One region of the Bradyrhizobium sp. NBAIM03 genome, then DNA from elsewhere that is predicted to be linked to it. Evidence: predicted binding sites of a transcription regulator. Region 1 holds the regulator's gene; each other region holds the start of a gene.
What was found. Region 1 encodes PhoB, which activates phosphate uptake and scavenging genes when phosphate is short. Its sites were predicted from a motif close to TGTCATNNANCTGTCAT; they were not measured.

Region 1 (3,509 bases):
GTCAGCGCACCGTCCGTTCATCCCGGCTCGCAGCCCCTGCCCGAGGCGCCCGCCAAGGTCACGGCGCGCAACCTCAACTTCTACTACGGCGACCACCACGCGCTGAAGAACATCAACCTGGCGCTCGGCACCAACCGCGTCACGGCGTTCATCGGCCCGTCCGGCTGCGGCAAGTCCACCCTGCTGCGCATCTTCAACCGGATGTACGACCTCTATCCGGGCCAGCGCGCCGACGGTCAGCTGTTGCTCGACCATACCAACATCCTCGACCCCAAGCTCGACCTCAACCTGCTCCGCGCCCGGGTCGGCATGGTGTTCCAGAAGCCGACGCCGTTCCCGATGACGATCTACGAGAACATCGCCTTCGGCATTCGTCTCTATGAGAAGATCTCCAAGTCCGAGATGGACGACCGCGTCGAGAAGGCGCTGCGCGGTGGCGCGCTGTGGAACGAGGTCAAGGACAAGCTCAATGCCTCCGGCCTGTCGCTCTCCGGCGGCCAGCAGCAGCGCCTCTGCATCGCCCGCACCGTCGCGGTGCGGCCCGAGGTGATCCTGTTTGACGAGCCCTGCTCGGCGCTCGACCCGATCTCGACCGCCAAGGTCGAGGAGCTGATCCAGGAATTGTCCGAGAACTACACGATCGCGATCGTCACCCACAACATGCAGCAGGCGGCGCGCGTTTCCGACAAGACCGCCTTCATGTATCTCGGCGAGTTGATCGAGTTCGACGACACCAGCAAGATCTTCACGTCGCCGAGCGATCGGCGCACGCAGGATTACATCACCGGCCGGTTCGGCTGAGGAGACGGAACATGGGTTCTGAACATACCGTAAAGGCTTTCGACAGCGACCTTCAGGAGCTCACCCGCCTGGTCGCCGAGATGGGCGGCATCGCCGAGCGCATGATCGTCGATTCCGTCGACGCGCTGATCCGCCGCGACGTCGCGCTCGGCCAGCGCGTCGTCGCCACCGACGTCGAGCTCGACGCGCTGCAGAAGCGCATCGAGGAGCGCGCCGTGCTCACCATCGCCCGCCGCCAGCCGATGGCCGTCGACCTGCGCGAGATCGTCGGCGCGATGCGCGTTGCGACCGATCTCGAGCGCATCGGCGATCTCGCCAAGAACATGGGCAAGCGCGTCGCGGCGCTGGAGACGGATTTCCATCCGCTCAAGCTGTTCCGCGGCCTGGAGCACATGACCGACCTCGTGCAGCAGCAGGTCAAGTCGGTGCTGGACGCCTATGCCGCGCACGACCTGCCGGCGGCGATGGCGGTGTGGAAGGGCGACGAGGAAGTCGACGCCATCTGCACCTCGCTGTTCCGCGAGCTCCTCACCTACATGATGGAAGATCCGCGCAACATCTCGTTCTGCATCCACCTGATGTTCTGTGCCAAGAACATCGAGCGGATCGGCGACCACGCCACCAACATCGCCGAGACCGTGTTCTACATGATCGAGGGCCAGGCGATCACCGACAAGCGGCCGAAGGGCGACATGACGACCTTCGCCACGACGGTGCCGAACACCTGACGACTTAAGGAGCTACGACCACATGGGCGCACGCATTATGGTGGTTGAGGACGAGGAAGCTCTCACCGAGCTTCTTCGCTACAACCTCGAAGGCGACGGCTATGACGTCGAGACGGTGATGCGCGGCGATGACGCCGACACCCGCCTCAAGGAGCACATTCCCGATCTGATCGTGCTCGACTGGATGCTGCCGGGCCTGTCAGGCATCGAGCTGTGCCGGCGGCTTCGGACCCGCCCCGAGACCAAGCAGCTGCCGATCATCATGCTCACCGCGCGCGGCGAGGAGAGCGAACGGGTGCGCGGGCTCGCGACCGGCGCGGATGATTATATCGTCAAGCCGTTCTCGGTGCCGGAACTGCTTGCGCGCGTGAAGGGCCTGCTCAGGCGTGCGAGTCCCGAGCGCCTCGCCACCGTGCTCGCCTATGGCGATATCGAGCTCGACCGCGACAAGCGCCGCGTGGCGCGCTCGGGCCGGCCGATCGATCTCGGTCCGACCGAATATCGCCTGCTGGAGTTCTTCCTGGAGCATCCCGGCCGCGTGTTCTCGCGCGAGCAGCTGCTCGACAGCGTCTGGGGCCGCGACATCTACATCGACGAGCGCACCGTCGACGTCCATATCGGCCGCCTGCGCAAGCTGCTCAACCTTGGCCGCGAGCAGGACCCGATCCGCACCGTCCGCGGCGCCGGCTACGCGCTGGACGATCGCTTCGCGAAGGCTGAGCAGACGTAAGGCGCCAGCGACAGCTGGTTTGGCGAACTGCGGCGCCGATCTCGGCCGTCATCCCGGGGCGCGCGCAGCGTGAGCCCGGGATCTCAGCGCGAGCGCTTGCGCTATTCGCGATTAGCCACAGGACGTGGTTTGGCGAAGACTCGGAGTGACCATCTCGCGCAACGATTGCGCCCCGCGGTTACGGATCCCGCATTCGCGGGGATGACACCGAGCGATTGGGAGCCGTCATCGTGTGGCGGCTGCAGTCTTGGCGATCAAGCTTGGCGATCAAAGCTTGGCGATCAGGGAATTCCGCAAGCTCACCGCGTGCCCGGTTTCGGTGCTGCGCGACGGCGATCCGCTGCGGGCTGATAGGCCACGCGCGAATGCTGGGCACAATAGGGCAGGCCGGAGAGCGCCTTGCCGCCGCAGAAGAAGAAATCCGGGCTCGAGGGATCGCCGACCGGCCAGTGGCAGGTCGCCTCGTTCAATTCCAGCAGCGACAGCCGCTGGCTCATCGGCACCACGTTGTCGTAGGTAACCGGCTCGGCTTCCAACTCGACCTCGAAGGCCTGCGCCAACGCGGTGTTGCCGCGCGCGACGGGGCGGGTCACCCGCATCATATGCTGCGCGGGCCGTGCCTTGCGCGGCCGCGGCGCTGCCGATGAAGGGCTCTTGGCGCGGCCGGACAGGCCGAGCCGGTGCACCTTGCCGATCACGGCATTGCGGGTCACATTGCCGAGCTCCGCCGCGATCTGGCTGGCCGAAAGTCCGGCCTCCCAGAGCTTCTTCAGCTGCTCGACGCGATCATCGGACCAGGTCAAAACCGTCATTGCACCCTTTCCCTCGCTGCGGGCCTGCCATCCTGGGGCCTTCGCAGCGAATGCTTTAGCCTTGAAAAACCCGTGCCGTCAGAATCCCTTAAGGCTCGCCGGGCGCGCTCAAGACGCCCGAACGTTTACGCCGGTACATGAGGACTTCTGGGATCAGAACTGCTGCACGAGATGTCGTATCTGACAGTCCAAACGCTACAATATGGCGTGACTCCCGCGCAAGAGTCCGCCGACTCGCTTCCACATGTTCCGTGGTGAAAAACCCGCAAAATCGGCACCGCAAGACTACGGAATCAGCGTTTCGCGAGGCTTTCCGGGCGGCATTGACACCCGTCTTGCCAGGCATAAGATAGTGCCACGTGCCGCCCTTAAAAGGCGGCACGTTTCGTTTTCCGGGGCCGGTCGATGGTGCGTCGCGCAATGCATGCCTCACACCGT
Region 2 (3,509 bases), on a different contig from region 1:
GGCGTCGCCCTGCCATTGGCCCTTGGCCTGCTCTTCCCTGAGCACGTCGACCAGCAAGCGGCCGGCGAGCGGCACGTCGGTTCGACGGAGCATCGCGGCATAGCGCTCGTTGAACAGGATGATCTTGCCTTCCGCGTCGAACATGCACAGCCCCTGCGACATGTTCTCCAGCGCGCTGTCGAGCACGATCTGCTGGCGGCCCAGTTCGCCCTTGGCGCGGCGGTCGAGCAGCGCGGCCACGAGCGCAATCGCGATGATCGCGACGGCGGCGCCGGCAGTCAGGAACGAAAGCGAGGCCGGCGGGACCGAGAGCCCGCTGATCGCGATCGTCGGGTCCGGCGTCAGCAGCACCGCGCCCATCGCGGTGAAATGATGGGCAACGATCGCGAGCGTCAACAGAGCAGTCGCGCTCAGCGCATGCCGAATGCCGTCACCTCGCGCGGCGACGAACAGCGCGAGCGCTGCGAAGACGATTCCGAACAGCACCGAGGCGGCAACCGTGCTCCCGATCCAATCCAGCCGTGCCGGCATCTCCAGCGCCGCCATGCCGGTGTAATGCATCGCCGCGACACCCAGGCCGACGATGGCGCCGCCGACGACGATCCACACCGGGCGCGAGGACGCCACGGCGATGCTCAGGCCCACGAAGGTCAAGGAGATCGCAAGCATCAGCGACAGAATTGTCACCGGGATGTTGTAGGCGCCGGCGCTTCCCGGGCCGTAGGCCAGCATCGCGATGAAATGCGTCGCCCAGATGCCGCATCCGCTCACGGCCGCATCCAGGGCGATCCAGGCCAGGCGCCCGGCTCCGTGCGTCGCGCGTGCGCGCTGAAACAGGCTGATCGCCGCGGCGCTGGCGAGCAGGCACACCGCGCCCCCAAGGGCCACCAGTCGCCAGTCATGCTCGTCGGTGAGACAGTAGAGAACTTGATACATTGCCGGCCCCTATCGACCCGCACTTGAGCCGACAGTGGTGGACGATCGGTAACCGGCTACAAACCTGCTCCGGAAGTGGTGAATGGAAGATGAGCGAGTTCGCTCACATTGCTGATCCTCGCGACGGCGCACCGAAGCAGCACCACGGCAGCGGGAAGCGAACAAGCACAAGCGCCGCGCGGACCGTCGCGCGGCGCTCGTAGTTTCCTCTACTCAGCTCGCCGCGCGCAGATTCACCTTGCTCTCGGCGAGTGTCGTCAGCTTCTGGTCGGTCGCCTTCTCCTCCTCGAGCGTCTTGGCGAGCACCGCCGCACAATCGTTGCGGCCGAGCTGCTTGGCCCAGGCGATCAGGCTGCCGTAGCGGACGATCTCGTAATGCTCCGCGGCCTGCGCCGCATTGATCAGGGCCGCGTCGAGCACCGCCTTGTCGGCGACTTCGCCGGCGGTCTCGTCGGCTTCCTCGATGATGCCATCGATCGCCGGGCAGTCGACCGCCTTCACGGGGACGCCGTGCATCTTGAAGACCTCCTCGAGCCGCGCAACGTGCTGCTTGGTTTCCTCGAGGTGCGTCAAAAAGCCCTGTTTCAGCTGCGGATCAGTGGCCTTGGTCGCCATCTTCGGCAGCGCCTTGGTGAGCTGCTGCTCGGCGTAATAGATGTCCTGGAGCTGATGTACGAACAGGTCGTTCATGGTCTTGATGTCTTTTGTGAACAGTCCCATCGTTCCGATCCTCTCGGGTCTTGGGAACACGGAGGCGCCGGCTTGCACGAAAAAGCCGCGTATTCCGCCATGTTCGATTGCTGATGGAGGCTAACGACCACGCGGCATCGACGTTCCAAAAACGCCGATACGGCTCTGCGTTGGAACAATGCGGACGGCGCCGGGATCTGAGATCGTATCGGCACGGTGAGCGCGCGGATGGAGCCTGGTTTCGCGACTCATATGCTTAACGCGCCGCCGATATGAACCGCGTATGACAAAGTTGCCCGCCGAACGCAGAACCTATTGTTGTCAAGGGCTGCACAAGCCGCTGATTTTGCCTTAAATGAGCTGGATCATGCCTAGCGATCGATGCCTGCCTTTTGGCCGTGATCGCACCCGACCGGCCAATGTCTGGCCCGGTCGGTCTTGCCCCCCGCCGGGAGGATGAATGCACGGACTGCTGCCCGCGTTGAAACGCGGCTTCAATAGATGGATCGGCTGGCGACGGCTCGGCGTCGCCGCGAGCATCTTCATCATCGCGTTTGCGATCACCACGCTGGTGCGGACGCTCAAGGGCATCGATACCGGGGTCATCCTGACCGCGTTGACGGAGATTCCCCGCGGCAACATCGGGCTGGCGGCGATCTGCGTCTTCTTCGCGTTCTGTACGCTGACCTTCTACGACTATTTTGCGCTGCGAACGATCGGCAAGAAGCACGTGCCCTATCGCATCGCGGCGCTGTCCAGCTTCACGTCCTATTCGATCGGGCACAACATCGGCGCCACGGTCTTCACCGGCGGCGCGATCCGTTTCCGGATCTATTCGGACTACGGACTGAACGCGATCGACGTCGCGAAGATCTGCTTCCTGTCCGGCCTGACCTTCTGGCTCGGTAACATCTTCGTGCTCTCGATCGGCATGGCCATCCATCCGGACGCGGCCTCCTCGATGGATCAGCTGCCCTCCTCGCTCAACCGGTTGATCGCTCTCGGCGGTCTCGCATCGATCGGCGCGTATCTGGTCTGGCTCTGCATGGGCGAGAAGCGCCGTGAGCTCGGCCAGAAGGGCTGGAAGGTGGTGCTGCCCTCGGCGCCGCTGACCTTGGTGCAGATCCTGATCGGCGTCGTTGATCTCGGCTTCTGCGCCACGGCAATGTACCTCTTGATGCCGGTCAACCCGCCGATCGACTTCATGTCGCTCGCGGTCGTGTTCATCCTGGCGACCCTGATCGGCTTTGCCAGCCACGCGCCGGGCTCGATCGGCGTGTTCGATGCCGCCATGCTCGTGGCGCTGCCCCAGTTCGGCCGCGAGGAGCTTCTGGCCACGCTGCTGGTGTTCCGTATTCTCTATTTCGTGATCCCGTTCGGCCTTGCCATCTCCATCATGGGCACGCGCGAGCTTTGGACGAATGTGGTCGCGCCGTGGCAGGAGCGGCGGCGGCTGGCGGAAGCCTGCGCGCAGGCCAACCTGCCCAAGGAGGTGACGCCGATGGAGCGCGAACGGCTGCTACGGCGGGCCAGCAAGCGCTGAGCCGCCGACGCCACCTCCGCAATCGTCGGGCAAGGGTTGCAGGCCGCGGCACAATCCTCTCTTATTTCCGCCTCAACTTTGCCGTTGAAGACGCGGGCCATGATTTCCGTATTCCTTCGCACCCTCTCGGCCGGCGCCGTGTTGCTTGCCGGCATCCTTGCTTTGCCCGAGCGCGCCGCCGCGCAGGACGCCGGCACCATGCAGATCAGCTGGGAGGTGCGTAACCGCTTCCGGCTCTTCCGCGAGGAGCGCGACTTCCTGCTCCATGTCGAGAACGAGCGCAACCGCAGCATTCTAGCCGCCGAACAGTCCCTCGAGCTCCAGAGCGAGGGCCGCGGCT
Region 3 (3,509 bases), on a different contig from region 1:
GCGTCGGCAAGGTGTTCCTGACGCCGTTCGGCTACGCCATGTTCGTCAGCCCCCTGAAGTGGCTGTTCATCCTGGCGCCGCTCGCGATGGTGTTCGTGATCTCGGCAGGCATCAATCGTCTGGCACCCTCGACCGCCCAGATCCTGTTCTGGGTGTTCGCGGCGCTGATGGGCATCTCGCTGTCGTCGATCTTCCTGGTGTTCACGCACACCTCGATCGTGCGGGTGTTCTTCATCACCGCGGCGACCTTCGGTGCGCTGAGCCTCTACGGCTACACCACCAAGCGTGACCTGACCGGCATGGGCTCGTTCCTATTCATGGGCCTGATCGGCATCGTTCTCGCCAGCCTGGTGAACCTGTTCCTGGCCAGCTCGATGCTGCAGTTCATCGTGTCGGTGGTCGGCGTGCTGGTGTTCTCGGGCCTGACCGCCTGGGATACCCAGCGGCTGAAGAACGACTACATCTACGGCTATGCCTCGGCCGGCGGTGACGTCGCAGAGCGTTCGGCCATCACCGGCGCACTGTCGCTGTACCTGAACTTCATCAACCTGTTCACGCTGCTGCTGCAGCTCCTCGGCCAGCGCGAGTAAGCTCTGAGACGAGAGAACGGACACGAACCCCGGCCGAAAGGCCGGGGTTTTTGTTTTGAGGGTACGGCCTCTCCCCGTCATTGCGAGGAGCTCGCGACAAAATTGCGCAGCAATTTTGCGCCGATGCGACGACGCAATCCAGAGCCCCTCCGCAGATGCATTTCTGGATTGCTTCGCTGCGCTCGCAATGACGGGTGTGGAGGCAGCGCAGCCTCTTCCGGCCCCTCAGGGAACGCTCTATCCTTCCCCCATGTCCGCACCCGATATCAGGCCCACCACCGAGGCCGACCTCCCCGCCGTCACCGCCATCTACCAGCAGGCCGTCCGCGAGGGCACGGCGACGTTCGAGCTGGAGCCGCCCGACCTCTCGGAAATGACGCGCCGCTATCGCGCGCTGATCGACGGCGGCTATCCCTATTTCGTCGCCATGCTGGACGGCCGCGTGGCCGGCTATGCCTATGCCGGCGCCTACCGGCCGCGGCCCGCCTATCGCTTCACGGTGGAGAACTCGATCTATCTCGATCCGTCCTTCCACCGCCGCGGCGTCGGCTCAATGCTGCTGGAACGGCTGATCGTCGAATGCGAAGCGCGCGGCTTTCGCCAGATGATCGCTGTCATCGGCGATTCCGCCAATGCCGGGTCGATCGGCGTGCACACAAGGTGCGGCTTCAAGATGATCGGCACGCATCCCAGTGTCGGGCTGAAATTCGGCCGCTGGCTGGACACCGTGATGATGCAGCGCGACCTCGGCGAGGGCGCAAGCACGGTGCCGGGGAAGTAGTTCATCCGTCATTCCGGGGCGATGCGCAGCATCGAACCCGGAATCCATTGAACGGCAGGGGCGGTGGAGGGATGGATTCTCGGGTGCGCAATTGCGCACCATAGCTCGCGACTTCGTCGCGCCCCGGAATGACGATCGATGGTTGGTCTACACCACCGCCAATTTGCGATCGATCACCAGCAGCACCCGCTCGAGCTCGTGGCCGCGACGCAGGATCAGGCCGGTCGCCGAGATCACGCTGTACATGCCCTGCTTGCGCGCCAGGCGCGGGTCCTTCTCGATGCGATAGATCGGCACTTCCGAGGCGCGGCGATAGACCGAGAACACGGCGCGGTCCTTCAGGAAGTCGATGGCATAGTCGCGCCATTCGCCGTCGGCGACCATGCGGCCGTAGAGATTGAGAATCCGGTGCAGCTCGAGCCGGTTGAACGTCACCCGGTTCGGCTGCGCATGCGCCGCGGCAGGACGCGCCGCCGCGCGCTGCTCGCTCGGATCGGCATCCTCCGACGTCAGACTCATGGGAAGCGCCTCCTCATCGCACGGCTACCCGCGTCCGCCAAGATCGTCCCGGAACCGCGTTCGTGACAATTGCATGATTGCGCCAACCGTTCCGCATCGCAAGGGGCTCGACCTATCGAATCGGCGTCGCATAAGGGCACACGCAAGGGTGGAACTCCGTCGCGGCAAACCGTCACGGGATCGTTAGCAGGAATCATAGTATCGCCGCTTTTCCGCCAACCGCCTGCCGCCCTGCACTGCGAAAAGGGTGACGTGCGTTGACCCGGTCCTTTCGGTTCCGGATTCCTCAGCCCCCAGCCCCCCGGGGTCGAACAGGATCGGGTCTGTACGCACGACAAGGAGGGCCAACGCAAGTTGGTCCTTTTTTGTTTGTGCCGAGATGTTTCCGGGTCCGCCGTCATTCCCGGGCGCGCGAAGCGCGAGCCCGGAATCCATTTACCATCACAAGCTGAGAAATGGATTCCGGGTTCGCGCCAAGAGGCGCGCCCCGGAATGACGAGCATCAATTGCTGAGACGTTCTGCCTGCTTCAATGCAGCGACGTGTAGGCCGCACCCAGCATCGGGCCCGGTCGCTCGCGGCTGCCGTCCTGGACGTAGACCACCGCGCCGTCGACGCCGTCGCGCGTGAGGTTCTCGATCGGCACCGTCCAGCTCTCCGGACGGCCGGTCCAGTCGCCGACCTTGAGCAGGCTGCGCACCACGTTGTGATAGGTGACCTGCTGCCCCTTGTTCTCGCCGCGGGTGATCGCGATCGGCACCGACTTCGCGATCGAGCAGATCCAGACCTCTCCGCGCGAGACCGTGGGCTCCTTGCTTGCGGCGACCGACACGTTGATCTGCTTGCCCGAGAGCGACATCGTCACCGGCACGCTCATCACGCCAGTGCCCTTGTCGGTCTTGCCGATCGCGTTCTCGATGCCGGTGCGATCGCTGCCGATGACATGGGTGGAGCCGTTGACCACGACCTGCGGCGTGTAGACCTCGCGGTCGCCGCGCATGCGCGAATAGGCACGCTGCCGTGCAGAGAAGCGCGAATCCGCCAGTGTGTCCTTCCAGCCGAGATAGTCCCAATAATCGATCGGCATGCTCAGCGCGATGACGGAGGGGTCCTTGGAGAGATCGCCGATGATCTGGTCGGCGGGCGGGCAGGAGGAGCAGCCCTGCGAGGTGAACAATTCGACGACGGCGCGGGGTTCAGCTTCGGCAGGACGAATGACGGCGATGATCGCACATATGCCGAGAGCTCCCGACCAGAGGGCGCCGGACCAACGTGGAATCAGATGGGAAGCCGTCATTGTCGTCATGTCGAACGCCGCACACCGTTGCTCTCAGGGGGAAATCTTATCGCCGGATGGTCACCGTAGTCTTACGGGGCGCGGTACATTCATCCATCCGGGCCACCGTCCAAAGGGAGGTTTTCCGCCGGGCGGGCCCATCTGAAGCGTACCGCAAACGCGCGAAGGCGGCCTTTGATAGGCCGCCTTCGTTAAGGCTTCTACTCACTTCGCAGTGAGCCATCATTCACAAATCCGCGTTTACGCCGCGAGCTTGCGCAGCACGTAGTGCAGGATGCCGCCGTTGCGGTAGTAGTCGAGCTCGTCCAGCGTATCGATGCGGC
Region 4 (3,509 bases), on a different contig from region 1:
AAGGGACCGGGTGCGGGATCGATGCAGGCTCTCTACGCTCAGCTACTGGTGGGACTGATCAACGGCTCGTTCTACGCGCTGCTCAGTCTCGGGCTTGCCGTCATCTTCGGCATGCTCAACATCATCAATTTCGCCCACGGCGCGCTCTACATGATGGGCGCCTTCGTCGCCTATTTCCTGTTGAACCTTGGTGGCATCAATTATTGGTGGGCGCTGCTGCTGGCGCCGATCATCGTCGGCATCTTCGGCATGATCCTGGAACGGACCATGCTGCAATGGCTAACCGGGCTCGATCATCTCTACGGCCTGCTCCTGACCTTCGGCATCGCGCTGATCGTGCAGGGCGTGTTCCAGAACTATTTCGGCTCCTCGGGCCTGCCTTACGCCATTCCCGAGCAGCTCAGGGGCGGCATGAATCTCGGCTTCATGTTCCTGCCGATCTACCGCGGCTGGGTCGTCGTGTTCTCGCTGGCGGTGTGCCTTGCGACCTGGTTTCTCATCGAGAAGACGCAGCTCGGCGCCTACCTGCGCGCCGCCACTGAAAATCCGACGCTGGTGCGTGCCTTCGGCATCAACGTGCCGCGCATGATCACGCTCACTTACGGTCTCGGCGTCGGCCTTGCCGCGCTTGCCGGCGTGCTCTCGGCGCCGATCAACCAGGTGCGGCCGCTGATGGGTGCCGACCTCATCATCGTCGTGTTCGCGGTGGTGGTGATCGGCGGCATGGGCTCGATCATGGGCTCCATCATCACCGGCTTTGCGCTCGGCGTGATCGAGGGCCTGACCAAGTATTTCTACCCCGAGGCCTCCAACACCGTCGTGTTCGTGCTGATGGTGCTGGTGCTGCTGGTGAAGCCGACGGGATTGACGGGAAGGGCGGCCTGAGATGACAACCCTGACGGACGACACGCTTCCTGTGACCCCGCGCGCAATGCGCGACGAGATGATTGTATTCGCAGTGATGGCGCTGCTGCTCGCAGCGGTGCCGTTCACGGGCGTCTATCCGTTCTTCGTGATGCAGGCGCTGTGCTTTGCGCTGCTCGCCTGCGCCTTCAATCTGCTGGTCGGCTATGGCGGCTTGCTGTCGTTCGGCCACGCGATGTTTCTGGGCACGGCCGGCTATTGCAGCGCGCATGCGCTGAAGGTCTGGGCGCTGCCGCCCGAGCTCGGCATTCTCGTCGGCGTCGCCGCGGCGTTCGTGCTCTCGATCGTCACCGGCTACATCTCGATCCGACGCCAGGGCATCTATTTCTCGATGATCACGCTGGCGCTGTCGCAGCTCCTGTACTTCATCTATCTCCAGGCCCCGTTCACCCATGGTGAGGACGGCATCCAGGGCATCCCGCAGGGACGCATGTTCGGCGTGCTCGATCTGTCCAAGCCGACGGTGCTGTACTATGTCGTGCTGGTCGGCTTCCTCGCCGGCTTCCTCCTGATCTTCCGCATCATCAACTCGCCGTTCGGCGAGGTGCTGAAATCGATCCGCGAGAACGAGCAGCGCGCGATCTCGCTCGGCTACCGCACCGACCAATACAAGTTCCTGGCCTTCGTGCTGTCGGGGACGCTCGCCGGACTTGCCGGTGCGCTGAAGGTGTTCGTGGCGCAGAACGCTTCGCTCACCGACGTGCACTGGACGATGTCGGGCGAGGTCGTGCTGATGACGCTGGTCGGCGGGCTCGGCACCGTTTTCGGTCCCGTGGTCGGCGCCTTCGTGATCATCGCCATGCAGCAATATCTGGCCGGCTTCGGCCAGTGGGTGACGGTGATCCAAGGCGCGATCTTCGTGGTCTGCGTGCTCACCTTCCGCCGCGGCGTCGTCGGCGAAATCGCGCATTACTTCCGGCGATCGCTCTAAGTAACTGGTATTGCATCAGTTTCATTGATGCATGAAAGCGGTGGATGATCCGGCTCCGCGGGCGTGAGGCGACACGCGCGCGGATCGAAAATGGTCTATGACAGTTTTGTGACAGCCCTTGCGGGCCTGACCATTTTCCAACCGGTAGTTTGTCCCCATGATGCGATGGTTTCGTGCGTTCCTGCCCAGGGAAGAGCGGTTCTTCGACCTGTTCGACCGCCATGCCCAGACCGTGATCCAGGGCGCGGTCGCGCTCCAGGGCATGCTCAACGGGGGCGAGGAGACGCCGGTCTATTGCCAGCGCGTCAACCAGTTCGAGAACGACGCCGACAATATCACCCGCGAGGTGCTGACGGCGGTGCGCCGCACCTTCATCACCCCGTTCGACCGCGGCGACATCAAGAACCTGATCACGTCGCTGGACGATGCCATCGACCAGATGCAGCAGACGGCCAAGGCCGTGATGCTGTTCGAGGTGCGCAGTTTCGAGCCGCCGATGCGCGAGATCGGCGGACTCTTGATCGAATGCGCCAATCTGGTCGGCCGTGCGCTGCCGCTGATGCAGGAGATCGGCAAGAACGTCGCCATGCTGACCGCGATCACCGAGGAGCTCGGCAAGCTCGAGGGCCGTGTCGACGATCTCCACGACATCGGCCTGAAGGAGCTGTTCCTCAAGCATCGCGACGGCAATGCGATGGACTTCATCGTAGGCGTCGAGATTTACGACCATCTCGAGAAGGTCGCCGACCGCTTCGACGACGTCGCCAACGAGATCAACAGCATCGTCATCGAGCAAGTGTAGGGCAGGGCCGCCGTGGATGCTGCGTTGGCTTTTCCCGTCCTGGTCGGCCTGATCGCCGTCGCGCTGCTGTTCGATTTCCTGAACGGCCTGCACGACGCCGCCAATTCGATCGCGACCATCGTTTCGACCCGCGTGCTGCGACCGCAATTCGCGGTGTTCTGGGCCGCGTTCTTCAATTTCATCGCCTTCCTGGTGTTCGGGCTGCACGTCGCCCAGACCATCGGCACCGGCATCATCGATCCTGCGGTCGTCGACGCCCAGGTGATCTTCGCAGCCCTCGTCGGCGCCATCGTCTGGAACCTCGTGACCTGGGCGCTCGGCATTCCATCGTCGTCGTCGCACGCGCTGATCGGCGGGCTCGTCGGCGGCGGCTTGGCCAAGGCCGGTATTTCGGCCGCGGTGTGGAGCGGCCTGTCCAAGACCGTGCTGGCGATCGTGCTGTCGCCGCTGGTTGGCTTCCTGCTCGCAATGGCGCTGGTTGCGATCGTGTCCTGGGCCTCGGTGCGCTCGACGCCGTTCGCGGTCGACCGCGCCTTCCGCATCCTGCAATTCGTCTCCGCTTCGCTCTATTCGCTCGGCCATGGCGGCAACGACGCGCAGAAGACCATGGGCATCATCGCGGTGTTGCTCTATTCGCAGGGCCATCTCGGCAGCGAGTTCTCGGTGCCGTTCTGGGTGGTGCTGTCGTGCCAGGCGGCGATGGCGCTGGGCACGCTGATGGGCGGCTGGCGCATCGTCCGCACCATGGGCCTGCGCATCACGAAATTGACCCCGATGCAGGGCTTTTGCGCCGAGACCGGGGGCGCGGTGACTCTGTTCATGGCGACCTACCTCGGGGTTCCTGTCTCGACC

Region 2: a site for PhoB is predicted at 1,899-1,915, ahead of I6F21_RS32555 (YbhN family protein). Genes of this name have one in related genera too.
Region 3: a site for PhoB is predicted at 1,953-1,969, ahead of I6F21_RS34570 (DUF2794 domain-containing protein). Genes of this name have one in related genera too.
Region 4: a site for PhoB is predicted at 1,953-1,969, ahead of I6F21_RS03460 (DUF47 domain-containing protein). Genes of this name have one in related genera too.

What each region holds. Positions count from the first base shown of each region.
Region 1 covers NZ_JADYVS010000007.1:186,599-190,107, reverse strand. Annotated here, with positions in the region: gene pstB (phosphate ABC transporter ATP-binding protein PstB) at 1-801, shown strand, start outside; gene phoU (phosphate signaling complex protein PhoU) at 813-1,529, shown strand; gene phoB (phosphate regulon transcriptional regulator PhoB) at 1,552-2,259, shown strand; gene I6F21_RS13065 (GcrA family cell cycle regulator) at 2,559-3,071, opposite strand.
Region 2 covers NZ_JADYVS010000032.1:20,400-23,908, forward strand. Annotated here, with positions in the region: gene I6F21_RS32545 (EAL domain-containing protein) at 1-936, opposite strand, end outside; gene I6F21_RS32550 (ferritin-like domain-containing protein) at 1,150-1,656, opposite strand; gene I6F21_RS32555 (YbhN family protein) at 2,087-3,169, shown strand; gene I6F21_RS32560 (hypothetical protein) at 3,269-3,509, shown strand, end outside.
Region 3 covers NZ_JADYVS010000038.1:37,566-41,074, forward strand. Annotated here, with positions in the region: gene I6F21_RS34560 (Bax inhibitor-1/YccA family protein) at 1-590, shown strand, start outside; gene I6F21_RS34565 (GNAT family N-acetyltransferase) at 841-1,371, shown strand; gene I6F21_RS34570 (DUF2794 domain-containing protein) at 1,519-1,890, opposite strand; gene I6F21_RS34575 (DUF1223 domain-containing protein) at 2,419-3,195, opposite strand; gene acnA (aconitate hydratase AcnA) at 3,427-3,509, opposite strand, start outside.
Region 4 covers NZ_JADYVS010000002.1:170,567-174,075, forward strand. Annotated here, with positions in the region: gene I6F21_RS03450 (branched-chain amino acid ABC transporter permease) at 22-885, shown strand; gene I6F21_RS03455 (branched-chain amino acid ABC transporter permease) at 887-1,855, shown strand; gene I6F21_RS03460 (DUF47 domain-containing protein) at 2,013-2,657, shown strand; gene I6F21_RS03465 (inorganic phosphate transporter) at 2,670-3,509, shown strand, end outside.